4 regions of the Pseudoalteromonas sp. R86517 genome follow, and region 2 is predicted to be linked to each of the others. Evidence: predicted binding sites of a transcription regulator. Region 2 holds the regulator's gene; each other region holds the start of a gene.
The links. Region 2 encodes sigma-54, which starts transcription at its own class of promoters, with help from an activator protein. Its sites were predicted from a motif close to GTTGGCACGNNNNTNGNNT; they were not measured.

Region 1: the regulator sigma-54 is predicted to act here: its motif matches at 1,765-1,783, upstream of SJY38_RS07480 (EF-hand domain-containing protein).
Region 3: the regulator sigma-54 is predicted to act here: its motif matches at 1,348-1,366, upstream of SJY38_RS00680 (BON domain-containing protein).
Region 4: the regulator sigma-54 is predicted to act here: its motif matches at 1,606-1,624, upstream of SJY38_RS16060 (TorF family putative porin).

What each region holds. Positions count from the first base shown of each region.
Region 1 is NZ_JAXHCB010000001.1:1,673,882-1,677,283, reverse strand. It holds gene SJY38_RS07495 (energy-coupling factor ABC transporter permease) at 1-116, opposite strand, end outside; gene xthA (exodeoxyribonuclease III) at 122-928, opposite strand; gene SJY38_RS07485 (hypothetical protein) at 1,170-1,601, shown strand; gene SJY38_RS07480 (EF-hand domain-containing protein) at 1,823-2,344, shown strand; gene scpB (SMC-Scp complex subunit ScpB) at 2,496-3,086, shown strand; gene rluB (23S rRNA pseudouridine(2605) synthase RluB) at 3,083-3,402, shown strand, end outside.
Region 2 is NZ_JAXHCB010000001.1:278,631-282,032, forward strand. It holds gene rapZ (RNase adapter RapZ) at 1-696, opposite strand, end outside; gene SJY38_RS01250 (PTS sugar transporter subunit IIA) at 716-1,168, opposite strand; gene hpf (ribosome hibernation promoting factor) at 1,173-1,460, opposite strand; gene SJY38_RS01260 (RNA polymerase factor sigma-54) at 1,488-2,987, opposite strand; gene lptB (LPS export ABC transporter ATP-binding protein) at 3,057-3,402, opposite strand, start outside.
Region 3 is NZ_JAXHCB010000001.1:152,265-155,666, reverse strand. It holds tRNA gene SJY38_RS00690 (tRNA-Ile) at 176-252, opposite strand; gene SJY38_RS00685 (YqaE/Pmp3 family membrane protein) at 522-680, opposite strand; gene SJY38_RS00680 (BON domain-containing protein) at 746-1,312, opposite strand; gene SJY38_RS00675 (LiaF domain-containing protein) at 1,630-2,286, shown strand; gene SJY38_RS00670 (VOC family protein) at 2,357-2,773, opposite strand; gene suhB (inositol-1-monophosphatase) at 3,178-3,402, shown strand, end outside.
Region 4 is NZ_JAXHCB010000001.1:3,546,080-3,549,481, forward strand. It holds gene SJY38_RS16055 (ABC transporter permease/M1 family aminopeptidase) at 1-521, shown strand, start outside; gene SJY38_RS16060 (TorF family putative porin) at 821-1,507, opposite strand; gene SJY38_RS16065 (hypothetical protein) at 1,785-2,948, opposite strand; gene SJY38_RS16070 (helix-turn-helix transcriptional regulator) at 3,094-3,294, opposite strand; gene SJY38_RS16075 (hypothetical protein) at 3,303-3,402, opposite strand, start outside.

The DNA of each region.
Region 1 (3,402 bases), 1.4 Mb from region 2:
CCTATTTGCCGTGCAGGCGTTTTATAAAGTGCTTTATAGGTATTTTTTTCTACGCTTATAAAGGTAATAATTAAAACAAGGGCCCAAAGTAGCCCTTGCATTTTAAGCGTTAACATAGCAATTATTTAAAGGTTGACCAAATTGGCGCATGGTCAGAGGGCTTTTCTATGCCGCGTAATTCGTAATCTATGCCGGTATCAATACAGCGCTCGGCAAGGGCGTGGGTAGCAAGTACAACATCAATGCGTAGGCCACGATTATCTACAAACCCTTTAGAGCGATAATCAAACCACGAGTATTTATCGCTTGTATCAGGGTTTTGCTCTCTGAAGGTGTCTTTAAAGCCCCAATTTAATAATTTAGCAAGCCATTCGCGCTCCTCTGGTTGAAACGAGCACTTACCTGTTTTAAGCCAGCGTTTAGCGTTTACTTCACCAATACCAATATCTAAATCGGTAGGCGAAATATTGATATCGCCCATAACTATAACATCTTCATCGGGCGTGTGGTTTGTTTCTAAATGGGTCATTAAATCTTTGTAAAACTGGCGCTTATAAGGGAATTTTGTTTCGTGATTTATATTATCGCCTTGTGGGAAATAACCATTCATTACTGTTAGGTCGCGGCCATTTTCTTGCTCAACTGTCACACTTATCATGCGTTTTTGTGCTTCTTCAGTGTCGCTGGCAAAACCTTTTAAGACCGATTTAGGCTCATTTTTGCATAACATTGCCACACCGTAGTGCGCTTTTTGACCATGAAAATAAACGTGGTAACCCATTTTTTGTACGTCCTCGAGAGGGAACGCCTCATCATGAACTTTAATTTCTTGCAAACCAATAATGTCTGGCTGGTGTTTATCTATAATTGCTTGTAACTGGTGTAAGCGAGCTCGCAGACCATTGATATTGAAAGAAATAACCTTCATAAAATTTACCTTTAATTAGACTCTGTTTTTATAACTAAATTGTATCAGTAAATAAGCCTACATAACATGATCGAAATGAGAAAATAGCTGCGCAAATGTTGATCAATTGGTGCGTAAAGTTTAAACATTGTAAATGCTTTATTAATTATTTAAATAAATAAAAAATTCAATTGATATCGTAATTATTGAATATATAATGCGCAAAAATTACTTGTTTAGTCGTTCAAATAGGATCTCTCTCATGAAAACACAATTACTTTTAGCTACTGCTTTATTAGCCTCTGCGTCTGTATCAGCAAAAAGCAACACTTACTTTAGCCAAGATAATAAACTTGAATCTAAATTATGTGTATTAAGTGCAAATGAAGGCTTTAGCGCAGCGCGTAAAGAAGCAGCACAACACGGTGTATACTTATCGCGTTTTTCTAAAAGTGTTTTATGTAATGGTCAAGATATTCGCGACATTGCTAAAAAAGTAACGTCTAACCAAGCTGCTGAATCAAAAGTTGAAGTGTTTGCAAAAGATGCACACCAAGAAACACAGTTATGTATCACAGCGTTAAAGCAAGGCCTTGCGCCTGTTCGCCAAAAAATTGGTAACTTAAACTCATTAAAGTGTAACGGACAAAACGTAACTGAATTTGTAAAGCGTTACCAAAACGCAGCAATCTAATTGCGCGGTAACATGTAGATTAAAATAATGCCCAGTTTGTACTGGGTATTTTTTTGCAAAAATTACAAGGTATGCAGCAATCATTGCAAAGCTAAGTAATTGATTAATGTATATAAAATAAGCTAAATACACGTAACTTATTGATTGTTGGCGGCTTGTGCACTTTGGCATTGGACTTGTATTAGTTAAAGTGACATTTACTAACTACAAGGATACGTCTTATGAAAAAGTTAACACTCGCAACAACTATTTTAGCTTCGTTAAGTTTAGCCGCTTGTGCCTCAAACCAAGGCCTTGAAAAAATCGATAGCGATTTTGCAAGTTTAGATAACGACAGTGATGGTTATATTTCAAAAGTAGAAGCAGATGACGATAGCATCTGGGGCCACTTTTCAAATATTGATACCAATATGGATAACGAGATCAGTCGTAAAGAATTTAACACTTACATGCAGTTAAATACCGGTAAGGTAGCGACTGACAGCGAAGTAAGTGAGTCGGCATTTAAAGCTAAAATAGCTAAATTTGATAAAATCGAAAATGATTTTAGAAGTTTAGATAACGACAAAAATGGTTACATCTCAGTAGAAGAAGCTGACGATGATGATATTTCAAACCATTTTGGTTACATGGATGGCAACAATGATAAGCGCATCAGTAAAGGTGAGTTTAAAGGCTACATTAGCAAATACGGTAAGGCCGTTGCTGAAGATGATGCACTAAAGCATTATAAAAACAGCTAATATTAGCTAAATACGCTACACATAAGAGCCAGCATTAATTGCTGGCTTTTTTGTGCATTTAATTTGTTTTAAAAGCAGATATATTTTCCCCCTTTTGCGATGTTCTGTCATAATAGATGGCTACGTATTTTAAAGGGCAAAGCAAAATATTATGGCGGGTCGTCGAATTAGTGATGAACAATTAATTGAGATCATTGAAGCGGCTATATTTGTCGCAGACAAACCTGTTAGCAAACGCCACTTAAAAGATACTGTATTGGCTGATTTAGCTATTTCAATGTCACGAATTAACACTGCAATAGACGCTATACATACCCACTATCAAACACGTGGCATTAAGCTAGTTGAAGTAGGCAGTGGCTATCGCTTTCAAGCGTGTAGTAGTTTAAGCCCTTGGCTTAGTAATTTATGGCAAGAACGGGCACCTAAGTACTCTCGCGCACTACTAGAAACATTGTCGTTAATTGCCTACAGGCAACCAATAACGCGTGGTGAAATAGAGCAAGTACGAGGTGTAACAACCGGATCAGCAATTATTAAAACCCTCCTTGAGCGAGAGTGGGTTAAAGTAGTAGGGCATAAAGAAGTACCTGGTAAACCAGCGCTTTATGCAACAACAAAATTATTTTTAGATTATTTTTCGTTAACCGGTTTAGATGAACTCCCTGCATTGCCAGCGCAACAGGAAAGTAAAATAAACCAGTTATTAAGTGATCCTTCTGTGAGAGAACCATCCGAATGAGTATTCAAGGTGAAAAGTTACAAAAAGTCCTAGCCCGTGCAGGGGTAGGCTCACGACGTGAAATGGAAAAATACATTGATGCAAACCGCGTTAGTGTTAATGGTAAAGTGGCTAAATTAGGTGACCGTGTTGAGGAAACAGACTTAATACGTGTTGATGGCCACAGCGTAAAAATTGAAGAAAAAGCCGACCGTATTTGTCGTGTAATTATGTACAACAAGCCAGAAGGGGAGTTAAGTACACGTAAAGACCCAGAAGGACGTCGTACTGTTTTTGACCGTTTACCACGCATAGACGGTGAGCGTTGGATTGCTGT
Region 2 (3,402 bases):
GTGTGGCAGCCAAGTTTGTACAAAGGTTTGAATTTGCCAAGTGAATTTTTGCACTATGCTGTGATTTGCCAAAAAATCTTTTACTGGTTGATCAAGGCCCGTAAGCGGTTTAAGTTCAGGCTCCCAGTGGGGGTTTGGCAAAAAGCGAGCATCAAAAACATAATCAGCTTCTTTAGGTATGCCGTGTTTAAAGCCAAACGATTCAAACGTTACAATAAGTTGCTTATCTTTTTTACCCAGTATTTTTTCGCGAATTGACTCTGCTAATTGGTGCACACTTAAATCGGTGGTATCTAGCATAAAGTCAGCGCGCGTTACGAGTACATCAAGCAGTTCTTTTTCTTTTTTTATTGCTAAATCAAGCGGCAGCGAATCGATGGATAAAGGGTGTAATCTGCGTGTTTCTGAAAAACGTTTGATCAGTGTTTGATCATCACTATCTAAATAAAACAGTGTGGGTTTAGCAAAGTCAGGAAGGTACTCGAGAATATCGTTAAATTCGTCTTGTTCTTTGGGGATATTACGAACATCTATACTAACGGCTATTTTGTCATAGTTATCTGAAACACTTCGCACTAAAGAGGGCAGTAAGTTGACCGGAATATTATCTACGCAATAATAGCCTAAATCTTCAACCACGCGTAAAGCAACCGACTTACCTGAACCAGAACGGCCGCTTATGATAATTAACTCCATTTATAGCCCTTAGTATTTACTACGATTGATCAACAATTACTTGATAAAGCTCTGCATCGGTTTTAGCACTACGCAGCTGTTTACAAAATTCTTTGTTGCTCAGTTTATCAGCTATGGTTGCCAGAGTCTTTAGGTGCTGTTGGTTATCGCCATCTGGTACGATGAGTGCAACAAAAATATCAACAGGGCAGTTATCAATAGCATCAAAGTTAACAGGCGTGTCGCTAACAAGTACTAAAGCCAGCGGCTCTTCTACGCCACCCATTCTGCCATGAGGAATGGCGATACCCCGGCCAATACCAGTACTGCCTAGCTTTTCTCTGCTTGCCAGCGCATTAAGAATATCTTGTTGTGGTAAGTAGGGGAGCTTTTCATGAGCAAGCTCACTGATAAACTCTAAAATTCTTTTTTTACTACTAAAAAGGACCGCAGCTTTGCTGCAGTCCTGGCATACTAATGTACTTAATTTCATAATATTAGTGTCTAGCAAGCTTCTCTTTATGTTTTATGACTTGACGATCGAGCTTGTCAATCAACGAGTCTATAGCGGCATACATATCTTGGTGCTCTGTTGAGGCAAATAAATCTGCGCCACTTACATGAATAGTCGCTTCTGCTTTTTGGTTGAGTTTTTCTACATCGAGAATGACATGCACATTGCTAATATGATCTGAGTGCCTTTCTAGCTTTGCAAATTTATTATTTACATAGTCTCTAAGTGAATCAGTTACTTCTACGTGACGACCAGTTAGGTTTAGTTGCATAAGCATTTCCTCTTTGTTTTTTACGTCTTATATCAAACTCTTTCTCTGATTTGACGGTGGAATAGCTAGCGATTCACGGTATTTTGCTATTGTGCGTCTAGCTACTTTAATTCCTTGCTCTGCCAATATATCCGCAATTTTACTATCACTCAATGGTTTAGCTGAGTTTTCCGCGGCAATTAGCTTTTTAATTAGGGCACGTATTGCGGTTGATGAACACTCTCCGCCGTTTTCTGTGCTTACGTGGCTTGAGAAAAAATACTTAAGCTCAAAAATACCACGTGGCGTATGCATATATTTTTGTGTTGTAACACGCGAAATTGTCGATTCATGCATTTCTACCATCTCAGCAACATCGTTTAAAACCATTGGCTTCATGGCTTCTGGGCCATGTTCAAAAAATGCCTGTTGCTGTTTTACAATACAGTTTGTTACCTTAAGCAGCGTGTCGTTTCTGCTTTCAAGGCTTTTTATAAACCATTTAGCTTCTTGTAAGTGAGAACGAATAAACTGGCTATCACCACTTGATTTTACGGTACGTGACATAGCCGCGTACTGACTATTTACGCGTATTTTTGGCATGCTATCTGGGTTTAGCTCTACCACCCAGCGGCCTTTTATTTTTTTAACCGACACATCCGGTATTACATACTCCGACTCTTCCCTTACTATTGTATCTGCAGGTTTTGGGTTGAGGGTATGTATTAGGGTCATGACCTCTTTAAGCTCGTCTTCTTTAAGCTTAGTCTTTTTCATTAATGTACGATAGTCGCGTGCCGCTAATAGATCAATGTGATCGGTTAAGATCATTTTTGTTTGTTCTATAAAAGGGGTGTCTTTATCAAACTGGTTTAGCTGAATGCACAAGCACTCTTGTAAACTGCGCGCGGCTATACCTACAGGGTCAAATAGCTGAATACGTTTTAAAACGGCTTCTATTTCATCAAGTTCAACTTCAACTTCGTCATCGTTTTCTTGGTTAAAGCTTTCTAAAATTTCTTCGCAACTTAGCGTTAAAATACCCGAGTCATCTACAGCTTCTACAATGGCAATAGCAATGGCTTCGTCAGTTGGGCTAAAAGGAGTAAGCTGAAGCTGCCACATTAAATACTCATGTAGCGTTTCAGTAGAGGCACCTTGATAAATAGACTCATCTTCTGGCATTGGGCCTGAGGATGCAGCAGGGGCTGCGCTCATGTACTCATCCCAAGTTACATCCATTGCCATATCATCGCTAACGGTGTCTTTATTTAAAGCTTCGCCACTGTCTTGCTCGTACTCGCTGGTTGTATCGTCAGCCGATGCGCTTACGGTTACATCATCCGTATCTGCTTTTTGTTCATTTTTTCCAGCCGACTCTTCCGTGTAATCTTGCTCTTCTACTTCTAATAGCGGGTTGCTATCAAGTGCTTCTTGTATTTCTTGCTGGAGATCCAATGTACTGAGCTGCAGCAAGCGAATCGCTTGTTGCAATTGTGGAGTCATTGTAAGTTGCTGGCCCATGCGCAGCTGTAATGATTGCCTCATGTATCTCTAACAATCCTTTTATGTTGTTATAATTAATATTAGCAGATGCTTGTAGGTGTGGCTTAAATGTTACAGCCTAAATTGCTCGCCTAAATAAACATCGCGTACAGTTTTGTCATTTAATACGTGTTCTGGGGTGCCAGATGCAATTAGCTCCCCATGAGAAACAATGTAGGCTTTTTCACAAACATCAAGGGTTTCTCTTACATTGTGATCGGTAATTAATACGCCAATGCCACGGTTTTTAAGATGCTCTATTATTTTCTTTATATCTAACACTGAAATCGGATCAACACCAGCAAAAGGCTCATCCAATAAAATAAATTTAGGGTTTGCTGCCAGTGCTCTGGCAATTTCTACACGGCGGCGTTCACCACCAGAAAGCGCCATACCTTGGCTATCGCGAATATGCTGA
Region 3 (3,402 bases), 130 kb from region 2:
CGAACCAACATATGTCGCTGTTATTAGTAAAAAAGAAAAATGATTGAAGCTGGCTTTTGAATAATAGAGACGGTATAGGCACGTAAACAACTAACCTAAATGCTGTATAAAAAAGTATAGTAGAGAATATTTTGTATTGGCTATAACTATTTAAAAATTGGAAAGCTTTGAAAAGTGGTGGCCCCTCCCAGACTCGAACTGGGGACCTAACGATTATGAGTCGTGTGCTCTAACCAACTGAGCTAAGGGGCCAACTTTGTATAACTACGAGGTAGTTAATTTTTGAAGCGTTTAGCCACTGAGCGACTAAAGCGGGTTGCAGTATAAAAAGTTTTTTAAGGCTTGTCACTAGCAAAAACCTTTATTTTAACAATCAGTAAGCTGACTGCTTAAATAGTAATCTTTTTGCATGCGAATAGGCAGGAAATAACAGAAAAATAAACGCAGAAGTATGTAAGCCGCTTTTTTACAATTTTAATAATTATAAAAAAGTGGCCGGCTCACATTGAACACACCACACATTATTTTTTAGCAATAATGTAGATAGCGTGAATTAAACCAGGGAAGTAACCTAGTAAAGTTAGTAAAATATTTAGCCAAAAGTGCATACCTAAACCAACTTGTAAAAATACACCCAGTGGCGGTAATAAAATCGACAGTATTATACGAATGATATCCATGATGTAGCTCCTTTAAAATTGACAAGCAAAAAGCCCAGCTAAGCTGGGCTTTTTAGTATAGTGTATTATTCAGCAACAATAGTTAGTTCATCTACTACGTCACGAACATCTTCAGCATTTTTAGCAATTTTTACTGCTAACTGCTTTTCAGCTTCTGTTTCAACAGAACCTTTAAGTTTTACTATACCGTTGTCGGTATCAACGTCGATATCTGTACCGTCAACTTCTGAGTCAAATAAGAAACGTGTAGTAATTACTGTGGTGATTTTAGCGTCAGTTAAGTCGTTATCATCATCATCCATAGCATCACGATCTTTGTCGTCCATATCCATGTTTTTCACAACAGTTAGGTTGTTTTCTACATCAGATACGCCATCTAGGCTAATTACAAGTTCTTCAGCTAGCTCTTTATCAAGGTCGCTGTTTACTTTACCTGTAAGTACTACCTTGCCATTTTTTACATCAGTGTTAATGTCAAAGTTGTTTAGATTAGTGTTCATAAGAAGCACTGTTTCTGCCTTACCATCAATCCAAGCATCTTTACTTTCATTTTCCCAAGTGCCCGCTTGAGCACCCATAGCTGTAGTACCTAGAACTAAAGCCGCAATCATAGATTTGTTGAATGTTTTCATAATCTTTCTCCTTTTGATTAAAGACACTTTTATATATGCGAGCTTTAGGCCAACTTTATTAACACTTTAAATTCATGATGTTAGCTATTTTATTGGGTATAAATAAAAATACCTCCGAGTAAACATTTACAGGCTATTAGGTAAAACTTTCTTAAGTGGTGAAAATAACGATTATATTGCTGTTCTGGTTAATCTATCGTTAATATAATAAATTAAGCGGCGCTACTAAAATAATAAGCCATTGATATATAAATAGTTAATTTTTGGTACACCACTTGCTATGTACAGTGGTAACTCATATAAAAAGGATTATTCCCATGTCTGTAAAAATTGAAGACCGCCCAATAGAGCAAGTTCGCGAACAAGTGATAGATCAACTTATTTATAACTACAGCCATGGCGTTATTTCAGCTGAAGCCTTTGAAAGGCGTTTAGACAGTGCAATGGAAGCAACCGATAATATCGCGCTACTTAATTTAGTAGAGGATTTAACCCTTACTACAGATACCCACTACAGTGCTCAAAAGCAAACGCAATTTGCCCCTAACTACAGTGCCCAACAAGCGGATGAAGAAAACTTAACACTGCGAAGCATTTTAGGATTAAGCGAGCGTAGCGGCCAATGGGTGGTGCCTAAAGATATTTATATTCAAAACTATATGGGGTCGATTGTTTTAGATTTTACTGATGCCATTTTTGCCCACCAACATGTTACCGTGCATGTAAATTGTATTTTTGGCAGCGAAGAAATTTACGTACCAGAGCACGTCAATGTAGTTTCTAAAATGTTTTGTATATTAGGTAGTTTTGAAAACAAAACGGTGTCGCTTAATAAGCGCCAAGGCCCCACAATTAACCTAGAAGGTAAAACAGTTTTAGGTTCGGTGGAGGTAAAAGTTAAACGCACCATTAAAGAAAAGTTTGTGAGTTTTGCTAATGATTTAAAGGCCCAGCTTGGGGTGAGTAATAAATAATACGGGTAAAAACACAATGGGTAGAAAAGCCATATTATGCGCTTTTCTACACCGTTAGTTACTGCCTATTTTATAAGTCGTTATTACGCTCGCTTGGAATGTCACTCATATACTGCACAAACTCAACCTCGAACCCGGCTGGGTCTAAGTAATATACGTTTTTTCTAAAAGGGTTTTCTGCGCCCTCTTTATCAATGTTAAACCCGGCGTGCTTTAAGCGCTGTATAACAGCATCTAGGTTGTTTGTAACGTAAGCAAAGTGAGCCAGTCCGACTTGGTGCCCTGCCAAATCTCTGTTTTTATGCTCGCCATTATCGCTTATAGCAATGTAGTGATTATCGTCGCCAAAATGTACCCAGCGCTTAGGTTTACCATACCAAGTGTTATGCCCTTCACTTCTGATAGACCAATAAGGAAAGGCTGCTTGGTAAAATTTAAGCATGGCATTTATATCGTTTACTACTAAATGTACGTGTTCTAATTTCATTATTATTTACCCTAGTTGATTGCTTAAACACAAGATAAAACCTCAAGCTAACTTTAGGTAAAGCACTTTTTTTAGTTTTTAATAATATTGGCGAGTACTGCCCTTTTAAGATTAATTTTTACAACAATATGTTTGCTAGCAGGACGCGCAAGCTTTGCTTCATGGAAGTTATTGAGCCCCCAAGGCTTCGCACTTCGCGCTGTGATTAAGTCGCCCTTTGGTTGAACAAATTTCAATCCATACACGCCAACACGTCTTAGATACGAATAAATTTACATGCATTTCAAGGCCGTACAAAAAACGCACAAAAGTATTTAGGGTTTATTGTTTACTTTATGGCAAAAGTCGCTAAAATACGCCGGCTTAAATATATAAACGTTCTTTTACAACCCAAAGGTAATACCATGCATCCAATGTTAAACATTGCGGTTCGCGCTGCGCGCAACGCAGGCAAAATTTTACTTCGCGCAAGTGAAGATTTATCAAAAGTTGAAATTCAACAAAAAGGCACTAACGACTTAGTGACTAACATTGATAAAGAAGCCGAAGCCGTAATTCGTGATACAATTTTAAAATCTTACCCTGATCACTGCATTGTTGGTGAAGAACTAGGTGAGCACAAAGGCAAA
Region 4 (3,402 bases), 3.3 Mb from region 2:
TGGCTTTGTATGACCGATTAGGTGAAGAGCGCTTAAATGCCGCACTTAAAGCATTTTTGAATGAGTTTAAATACCAGGCAACGCCATACCCAACCACACTTGATTTACTTAGTTATTTAAAGCGAGATACAACACAAGCTGAACAACGTTTTATTGATGATCAGTTTAAATACATAACGCTTTATGAGCTTGAAATGAAAGCAGTGTCGGTTACAGATGATGTTGATAGCGAAGGTTTTTACACAGTAACACTGAGCGTTGAAGCAACTAAGCAGCATGCCGATGGACAAGGTGAAGAAACCGAGCAGCCACTCGATGAGCTAATTGATATTGCATTATTTAGCGATGATCCTGAAAACCTTCTCGCTGAAGACTTTGTGATTTACTCGCAAAAGCATCAAATAGTCTCTGGTACTAATGCTATTGAGCTAAAAGTAAAAGAAAAACCAGTGTACGCAGGGGTTGACCCGTACATTAAGCTTGTAGATAAAGACAGTAAAAACAACCTAGCTAAGTTTTAACGATTAACGATTAACGATTAACGATTAACGATTAGTAATTAACTGAAAGGCCGCCTTTAATGCGGCCTTTTTTGTTTTAGCGAATTGCTAATACCAATGCGCAATAAAGCTTAATAAAGCGAATTAGCATATTGGTAAAAAGAGGTAATAGCAGCGAGGAGCTCGGCGATTAACCGAAGTGGGTTATATAGTAAGGTGCTTTAGTCGCTAAAATTAAAAGGCGCTGTGAGTATTTAGGTGCCCTAAACGAGAAAAGGGCCAAAAGGCCCTTAGTGTTGCAGCAAGTAACACATTTTGTTTTAAAGCGTAAAGTCTACAGCGTAGCCTACGTAAACTTTAACATCTGATTCATCCATGTCGGTGTCAGATACGCCAAAAGTAAAACCATCTTTTGATACAGAGATACCGTAATCAATAATATTATCATCACCTATAAAGTCGCCAGAGTAGTGACCTAAGTGCAGCGCAACCTCAGTACCATTGCTGCCAACAGCAAAGCTGTAATCGGCATTTAGGTATAATGAATCGCCAAAGTCGGTGCCATCGCCATCTGCCGCTGAAGTGGCAAGGATTGCAGCGCCAAAGGTGAAACCTTCTGCGCTGATGCTACCGTAAATTTCAGAAAAATCAGCATCTGCCTCAGAAGCTGCATCTGGGTAAACGTAATAAATGTAACCTACATCGTAGCTAAATGTGTCGTTAATATCGCCACCAAAACCCGCGTAAACATCAAGCTCGTAAGTCATTTCATCGGCCCATGAAGCATTTGATGCCCAAGTACCTACATAAAAGCCTGACTCGTCAGCGTAATCAATACCGCCAGAAATAGCAGCATCGCCCCCAGTTTGCTCTTGACCACGCCATAAGTAGTTAGACGTAGCCGCTGCGTTTGCTGTTACTTCTGCATGTACGGCTGTCGATGTTAAAGATGTAGCACCTAATAAAGCTATTGCGCTAATTGCGATGGTTTTTTTTAGTTTTAGCATGTCCATTTCCCGTTATATGATTTTTATCGCCTAGGTTTTTATTCTCTTATTGGCAACCCTTTGACTGGCGGTGTTTTATTGTTTAACTGGGAATGCAATTGCACTGTATGTGCCAGCTTAAAATAATTTCTATAAAACTGGTTTTTTACTTTTATAAAACAATATGTTGAGAAGTTTTAGAAGAGGGGATGATTGAGGTGGTTAATTAAAAAACGCACACTGCTGGTGCATAAATTAACCTAACTGCACCAGAAAAATACAGTTAGGTTAGGTAAATTTAGCCAAATATAGTGCGCATAAGACTAATTGTTTCGTTTACTCCGCGGCCTTTTTGTACTTCGCTAATAATAGAGTCGCGTTTGCTACGAATATGCTCGGGAATGTCATCGGCTGCAAGTGCACGGTCTACAAGTATTTCGGCTGACTCTTTACCTCTGCGCTGTGCTTTTCCTGCACTTGTTGTGCTGCGTTTAGGTTTATTTAATAGCTTAATATAATTTGAGTTGTCGGCCGTGCTGGCATCTGCATAGTAAAAAAAGCACGGTAATAACGCTTTTATACTAACTAGTTGCTCTTCTAGTTCATTGCTGCCATTAGCCATTTTAAACCACGACATAGCATGAATGCTTTGTACTATATCTTGCCAGTAGCGCTCAAAGTCGCGATTGTTTAATTTTGTAATACCTAAAGCTGCGCATAATGCATCAAGACGGCTATTACTAATCGGCGTAAACACATCTGGGCGGCGCATTGCTAATAAACGTGTAGCAGGAGCAAGGGTTGGCTTTTCATCGCTACCGTTAAAGGCAAGTAAATAAGCAACAACAAACTGTTGGTAATCAGCTTCGCTCACATCACCTTCAAGCGGGATGTTAGCAAGTGCATCGTCAAACGCGCCAGGTAAGTCGGCTAGCATTTGATGAAAACCCTTTGCACTTTTTGTTGATGCGAACCATTCAACATCAAAGTTATAGGTGCTTGGGTCGAGCGTGGCAGTGTGTTTACCACTAAATGCCAGTAAATCCTCTGGGATCATATCTTTTAGTGCTTGCTCACGAATGCTGTGCAAATACGTGGTAAGGCGAAGCTGTTCGTCCAGTGCAATAAGTTCTTTGTGTTGCTCTACAAACATACTAATAACGGGCCAAGGTGCTACACGTAGTGTTTTAAGCTGTAAAAAGCTAATTGCTGAGGTTAGCTGGTCGTGCAGCTTTTTTAAAACTGGTAGTTGCTGTGGCTCTAGTAAATCGTAATTTATACGGTCTTTACTTGCACTTAGCAGCTCATAACACCAGCCTAAAAAATCCTCTGGGTGGTTTTCTACTTTCACGGCCATTAGGTTTAGGCTTAGTTCTGAAGCTTGCTTCAAGATGTTTTGGTAAATTTGACTTTCTTGTTCGCCTAGCGCCATTTTTGACGGTGAAATTAGCAGTTTTTTCATGCCTTGTAGAGTCTCCGAGTAGATACATTTTTTAGCTGCTTTATTTTAGCGCAAATACGCCAATAGCAACAGGGCCGTGCATCATACCTAACAATTCAAGGGATGCAATCATGATGCTTAATATAAGCACCATGATTGCCGAGGTTTAATCATGCTCTTGCAGCGTAAACAAGCTTTCAACAGAAGTATTAAAGTGCCTCGCTATTTTAAGCGCAATTATTACCGAAGGAGTAAACCTTGCCGTTTCCACAGTACTTATAGTTTTACGTGAAACTGCAATTAGATCTGCTAACTCTTGCTGCGAAAGGCCTGCTTCTTTACGGTATTTTGCAATTTGATTTTGCACTTTTGCTCCTAATCTTTGCTTTGCCAAAGAATTGATACGCCGTATATTAAACACATTACAGCAAGGTAAAACGAGGCCATCATGGTGTGAGACACTTCTAAAGCCAAA